2 regions of the Dietzia psychralcaliphila genome follow, and region 2 is predicted to be linked to the other one. Evidence: riboswitches for the same ligand, from Rfam matches in the RefSeq annotation. Region 2 holds a riboswitch; the other holds the start of a gene.
What was found. A riboswitch is a leader RNA that binds a small molecule or an ion and turns the genes downstream of it on or off. The one in region 2 is predicted to bind cobalamin.
Positions count from the first base shown of each region.

Region 1: linked by a shared signal. The riboswitch ahead of A6048_RS17645 (ABC transporter substrate-binding protein) and the one ahead of A6048_RS00885 (VWA domain-containing protein) in region 2 are both predicted to bind cobalamin.

Region 1 covers NZ_CP015453.1:3,804,130-3,807,532, reverse strand. Annotated here, with positions in the region: gene A6048_RS17655 (SgcJ/EcaC family oxidoreductase) at 103-477, shown strand; gene A6048_RS17650 (Lrp/AsnC family transcriptional regulator) at 712-993, shown strand; adenosylcobalamin-variant (AdoCbl-variant) riboswitch at 1,125-1,221, shown strand; gene A6048_RS17645 (ABC transporter substrate-binding protein) at 1,351-2,355, shown strand; gene A6048_RS17640 (FecCD family ABC transporter permease) at 2,357-3,403, shown strand, end outside.
Region 2 covers NZ_CP015453.1:203,839-207,241, forward strand. Annotated here, with positions in the region: gene A6048_RS00885 (VWA domain-containing protein) at 1-1,311, opposite strand, end outside; cobalamin riboswitch at 1,334-1,520, opposite strand; gene cbiE (precorrin-6y C5,15-methyltransferase (decarboxylating) subunit CbiE) at 1,596-2,876, shown strand; gene A6048_RS00895 (cobalt-precorrin-4/precorrin-4 C(11)-methyltransferase) at 2,873-3,403, shown strand, end outside.

The DNA.
Region 1 (3,403 bases), 280 kb from region 2:
AGTCACAAGATCGAAGCGTGGTTTGCGGAGTACGAACCCACGGGACGAGAACACGTTCTAGGCTCTGAACCGTCTCGTCGTCATACCGAAAGGGCCATCGCCGTGAGTGCCTCCCCCGAGCAGATCCGTGCCACCGCAGACTCCTACATCGCCGCGCTGGTCGCCGGCGACCTCGAGGCGATCCTGGACCTCTACGCCGAGAACGCCACGGTCGAGGACCCGGTCGGCAACGGGACCGTCCACGAGGGCAAGGCGGCCATCCGCGAGTTCTACTCGTCCGTGGTGGCGATGAAGATCGACGGCGAGGTGATCGAGGCGCGGGTGTGCGGTGACGACCTGCTGTTCAACTTCGAGATCACCACCCACTTCGACGCCGACTCCAAGGCCACCATCAACGTGTGGGACCTGATGACCCACGACGAGCAGGGCAAGATCGCCTCGATGCGCGCGTACTGGACCCCGGAGAACATGAGCTGAACCGGGGCCGCCCGATCCGGCTGCATTCGGGGCCGGTGCGCGTTCTCATTCCCGGTCCGGCGCGTTCTGGGCCGGTGCGCGTCCGGACGCCCGATCCGGCGCGTTCTGGGACGCATCGGTCGAGAGGGAGTCGCCGAGAACGCGGCGGGAATCCACAGAACGCGCTCGATCGAGCCGGGCCGCGCATCCCGGACGAAGGCGCGGGCTACGCCTGCTGGACTAGCCTTGGATTCCATGATCACCGCCATCGTCTTCGTCCACGCCGAGACGGCGCGCATCCCCGAGGTCGCCGAGGCGATCGCCGAGATCGACGGGGTCTCCGAGGTGTACTCGGTCACCGGCACCATCGACCTCATCGTGCTGGTGCGGGCCCGCCGCAACGAGGAGGTGGCCGATATCGTCTCCGACCGCCTGAACAAGGTGCCGGGTGTGGTGAACACCGAGACGCACATCGCGTTCCGCGCGCTGTCCAAGCACGACCTCGAGGCGGCGTTCTCCCTGGGGTACGACGAGTAGACGCAGGCCCGCTTCGCACCGCGCGCTGCGCCCCGCCACCACGAGGGTGTTACCCCGTGCGCCGGTGTTCTCGGGAGGTGCCGCCACGGTCTCCGCGACGGATGTGCATACTGACACCACGACTTGCTGATTTCCGGATATGCAGGGGAAGACCGGTGAGAATCCGGCGCTGACCCGCAACGGTATGCCGTCACCTCGGTGACGACGAGCCCGATTACCTGCCCGGAGGTTCGCGACTCTGCCCATCGCCGCGGTCTGCGATCCGGAGTCCTGCACGGTCGGCGGCCGGACTCTTGCGACTGCCCTCCTGCGGGTCTCGTGTGTTCGTGGGCACACGACACGATCCGAGGTCTGATCATGTTCCGTCGCCAGTCCAGGTCCACCATCGCGCTCGCCGCACTCCTCGTCGCGGGGGCCGCCGTCGCGGGGTGCTCCCGCGGCGAGGCGCAGGAGAGCACCGCCTCCGAGCAGGCGTTCTCCGATCCCGTGACCATCACCAACTGTGGGCGGGAGTCCACGTTCGACGCCCCGCCCGAGCGCATCATCACGATGAACGCCCACGTCACGGAGACCCTCATCCAGATGGGTGCGGGAGACCGGATCGTCGGCCGGGGATACGACGACCGTGAGGACGTCCTCCCGGAGGTCGCCGAGGAGCTCGAGGCGATACCCGGGCTGGCCGAGGAGTATCCCACCTGGGAGCAGATCGTCGATCTGGAACCGGATCTGGTGGTGGCCGGCATGCGCAGCGCGTTCGACGAGAAGGAGGGCCGTAGCCGAGACGCCCTGGAAGCCGCGGGCATCGACACCTTCCTGTTCTCCGAGTACTGCGGCGACGGGTTCCCGGACTTCTCCATGCTCGAGACCGACTTCTCGCAGCTGGGCCGGGTCCTCGGCGTCGAGGAGGGCGCGCAGGAGCTCACCGACAGCATCGTCGACCGGGTGGAGGCGGTCCGGGCGACGCTCGACGAGGCCGGCGTCACGGGTACCCCCACCTTCTTCTACGACGGAGGAGAGGCCGAGCCGACGACGATCGGAGGCGTCGGCATCGGCCAGCTGATCGGCGAGTACGCGGGGGCGGACAACATCTTCACCGAGGGCGACCGCCCGTACCTCGCAACCACGTGGGAGATCCTCGGTGAGCGCCGGCCGGAGGCGATCGTAGTGCTCGACTACGGGGCCACCAGCGCGGAGGACAAGATCGCCTACCTGCGCGAACAGCCCATCATGTCCACCACGCCGGCGATCCGCTCCGACCGAATCGTGGTGGTCCCCCTCGCCGACTTCTTCGAGAGTTCCCGGATGGCGACCTCGGTCGAGACGATCGCCCGCGAGCTCTACCCCGACGCCTTCGGGCGCTGACATGGCGACGGTCGTCCACGACGGTGGCCGTGGCGCACGCGGCACGGGGGTGCCGGATCCGAACCGCCCCCCGGCAGCGTCCCGCCCCCCGTCACGGTCCCGCCACTCGCTGTCCCGCCGCTCGGTGCCGCGCCGCGACAGGCGCCCGCTGGGGCTGGTCCTCGCCCCGCTGCTGGGGCTGCTCGCCCTCTCGGTGGCGCTGGGGGTCTCACTGGGGTCGGTCTCCATCCCGCTCGGGGATGTCTGGGCGATCGTCGCCCACCGCCTGGCCCCGGGGTCGTTCACCCCGTGGTGGTCCGAGGCTCGCGAGGCGATCGTGATCGAGTCCCGGCTGCCGCGCGCGCTGATGGCGGCCGCGGTGGGTGCATCCCTCGCGGTGGCGGGGGGCGTGGCGCAGGCGGTCACGCGCAACCCGCTGGCCGACCCGTACCTGCTGGGAGTGTCGTCCGGGGCGGGATTCGGCGTGGTGGTCCTGACCGTGCTGGGCGTGGGTGCCGGGGTGTCGGGAGTCTTCACCCTCCCGATGGCCGCCTTCCTCGGCGCACTCCTGCCACTCGCCGGGGTGATCCTGGTGGCGAGACGCGCGCACGACACCACGGCGATCGTGCTGGTGGGGGCGGCCCTGACGATGGTGTTCTCGGCGCTCAACACGTTCACGCTGCTCGTGCTGGGCGACGACCACCAACTGGGCACCGTGATGCGCTGGCTCGCCGGCGGGTTCGGTGACGCCGGGTGGACCATGTTGCTCGCCCCGGTCACGATCCTCACCGTCGCCGGGATCCTCGTGCTGCTGTCCAGCCGACATCTGGATCTACTCCTCACCGGTGACGACGGCGCCACGGCGATGGGCATGAACGTCCCGCGGTTCCGACTTCTCATGCTGCTGCTGGTGTCGATGCTCACCGCGGGGGCGGTGGCCGTGTCCGGGACCATCGGGTTCATCGGTCTGCTCATCCCGCATCTCGCCGGGTACGTCACGGGCCGCACCTCGGCGCGACTGCTCCCGACGGCCGCCGTGCTCGGTGCGGTCGCCCTGGTGCTGGCGGAC
Region 2 (3,403 bases):
GCCGTCGCGTGACTCCGGCCCCGGCCCGTCCTCGCCCGCGTCTGACTCAGGGCTCTGGCGGCTGTCCGGGTGGTGGTTCTCGTGCTCGGCGGAGGCGGGGGTGTTCTCCCCGGTCGAGTGCTGCCGGGCATCGGTGTTACCGGCGTCGTCGGTGTCCTCGGCGGATGCGCCGGACTGCGGGTCCTGCTGGCCGGTCGGGGAGTCGCTCGTGTTGTCGTCGTCGTTCTTATCGTTGTCGCCGGGGTTGCCGTCGTCTCCCGGGCCGCCCGTGCCGGGGCCGTCGTCCCGCGGATCGGGCTCGTCGTCGTCCCCCAGGAGGCGGTCGAGGAGCTCTTCGTCGAGGCCGGGGGCGTCGAACGGGGCGCGGCGCCGACGGTGGGGGAGCGCCATGCGTGCGGCCACGCGGATGTCGGCGCGGGTGATGCGGGTCCGGCCCTCCCAGGCGGCGTGGGCGGCGGCCGTGCGGGCGGTGACGATGTCCGCGCGCATGCCGTCGACGTCGAAGCCGGCGCAGACGGTCGCGATCGTGGTGAGCGCCCAGTCGGTGAGCTCGATGCCACCCACACGGTCACGGGCGGCGACGATCCGCTCGCGCAGGGCGAGTTCATCTGCCGCGAAGGTGGCGGAGAAGTCCTCCGGGTGGGAGTCGAAGGCGATCCGGCGGCGGATCACCTCGGCCCGCAGCGCCGCCTCGCGCGGAGCGGACACCTCCACGGTGAGTCCGAAGCGATCGAGCAGCTGGGGCCGGAGCTCGCCCTCCTCGGGGTTCATGGTGCCGATCAGGACGAAGCGGGCGGCGTGCTCCACCGACACCCCGTCCCGCTCCACGGTCACCCGGCCCATGGCGGCGGCGTCGAGGAGCTGGTCCACCACGTGGTCGTGGAGCAGGTTGACCTCGTCCACGTAGAGCAGCCCGCGGTGCGCGCGGGCCAGCAGGCCGGGTTCGAACGCGGTGACGCCCTCGCTCAGGGCCTTCTCCAGGTGCAGCGACCCGGCGATGCGGTCCTCCGTCGCGCCGATCGGCAGCTCCACCAGCCGGACCGGCCGGTGCTCGGTGGGTGCGTCATGGGGAATCGGGCCGTCGGGGGTGTAGGTGCCGCGGTCGTCCGGGGCGCTGGAGAACCTGTCGCCGGCCACGACCTCGATCTGCGGCAGGATCCCGGCGAGGGCGCGGACCATCGTGGACTTGGCGGTGCCCTTTTCGCCGCGGATCAACACGCCGCCCACTGTTGGTGAGACCGCGTTCAGTAGGAGGGCCAGCGCCATGTCGTCGGAACCGACGACAGCGCTGAAGGGGTAGTGCAGTGGCATGGGGGCTCCCGCTCTCGTCTGCCAGGCTGGTCAGCGCGAGGCCGGTCTCCGGACTTCCCGGCTCATCTCGGGCGTTCGCGCTGGGCGCGATCGCCTGAGAGGCCGGGTTACCGTAGCGGGCCCTGTGCCGGATTCTCACCGGCTTCCCTGATTCTCCCCTCCGACCTGCCTGGGGCGGGTCGTGGGGCACCTCGTGCTGTTGGGATGAAGTTGTTGGTCCTGGCCGAGGCTACCCAGTGTCCTCGCGGTCCGGGCGGCCGGGCTCGACGGTAGGGTTCCGCGTCATGAACGCACAGGTGGTGGTCGTCGGCATCGGCGGTGACGGCTGGGCGGGGCTCGACGAGATGCGCCGCAGCGCCGTCCTGGGCGCCGACGTCCTGCTGGGCGGGGAGCGTCACCTGGCGATGGTTCCGGCCGAGGTGACCGCCGAACGGGAGCCGTGGCCGCGGCCGATGCGTTCCGGGTTGTCCGAGGTTCTGGAGCGCTACGACGGACGGTCGATCGTGGCCCTGGCCTCGGGTGACCCGCTGGTGGCCGGGGTGGCCACGACGTTGCTCGACCTGCTCGGCTCCGATTCTGTGGAGGTGCTGCCAGCGGTGTCGTCGGTCGCGCTGGCCCGGGCCCGGATGCGGTGGCCCGCCGAGACGGTGGCGGTATTGCGCGACCACCGCGTGCTCGTGCGCGAACTGGCCCCGGGGCGGCGGCTGTTGGTGTTGAGCGCCGACCGGCGCACTCCCGGGCACGTCGCGGGGGTGCTGGCCGCGGCCGGTTTCGGACGGAGCACCATGACCGTCCTCTCCGAGCTGGGGAGTCCCGCCGAGGCCCGGACGAGCTGCCTCGCCGACGAGTGGCCGGCCGGCGGGGAGGCGCCGCAGCTCCACGTCCTGGCCGTGGAATGTGTGGCGGGGCCCGCCGCGCGCCCGCTCGGGTTCGTTCCCGGCCTGCCCGACGACGCCTTCGAGAACGACGGCCAACTCACCCGCCGCGACCTGCGCGCCTCGGCCCTCTCGCGGCTCGCCCCCGCCCCCGGGGAACTGTTGTGGGACGTGGGGGCCGGCGCCGGAGCGGTGGGCATCGAGTGGATGCGTGCGCACCCGTCCTGCCGAACTATTGCTGTAGAGGCGGACTTGGAGCGGGCGGCGCGGGTGGGGCGCAACGCGGAGCGCCTGGGGGTGCCGTCGCTGGAGGTCGTCCGCGGCCGGGCACCGCAGGCTCTCGAGGGGCTGCCGCAGCCCGATGCGGTGTTCGTGGGCGGCGGCGGCACCGCGCCCGGTCTGCTGCGGCAGTGCTGGGAGGCGCTGCGTCCCGGTGGCAGGCTGGTGGCCCACGCGGTGACGATCGAGACGGAGCGGGTGTTGATCGATGCCCGCGCGGAGTTCGGCGGCGAGCTCGCACGGTTCCACGTGGAACACGCCGACTCGATCGGCACGTTCACCGGCTGGGCTCCGGCGCGGGCCGTGGTCCAGTGGTGCGCGATCAAGCCCTTCGCTGCTGTGGCGGATTCCGCCGCTGCGGCTGATTCTGCCGATGCGGCCGATTCCTGGGAGACAGGGGAGACCTCGTGACCGTTCACTTCGTGGGTGCCGGCCCCGGCGCCGCTGACCTGCTCACGCTGCGTGCAGCCGCGGCTCTGGCCGCGGCGGACGTCTGCTTGTACGCGGGCACCTATCTGGACGACGGCGTGCTCGACCACTGCCGACCGGACGCGCGGGTGGTGGACACCCAGCACCTGGACCTGGACGGGATCATCGCGGCGATCGTCGCCGCCCACGCCGAGGGGCTCGAGGTGGTGCGGCTGTGCTCGGGTGACCCGTCGCTGTACTCCGCGCTCGCCGAGCAGACCCGTCGCCTCGATGCAGCGGGCGTTCCCTGGGACGTGGTGCCCGGCGTCCCCGCCTACGCGGCGGCTGCCGCGGAGCTGGGGGTGGAGCTGACGGTTCCCGAGGTGGTGCAGTCGGTGGTCCTCACCCGGGTCCAGGCCCGGTCGACGGCGATGCCGTCGACGGAGTCGCTCGAGAACTTCGCCGCCACCGGGGCGACGCTGGTGCTGCACCTGGCGATCACCCGGATCCGCGAGCTGGCCGATCGGCTG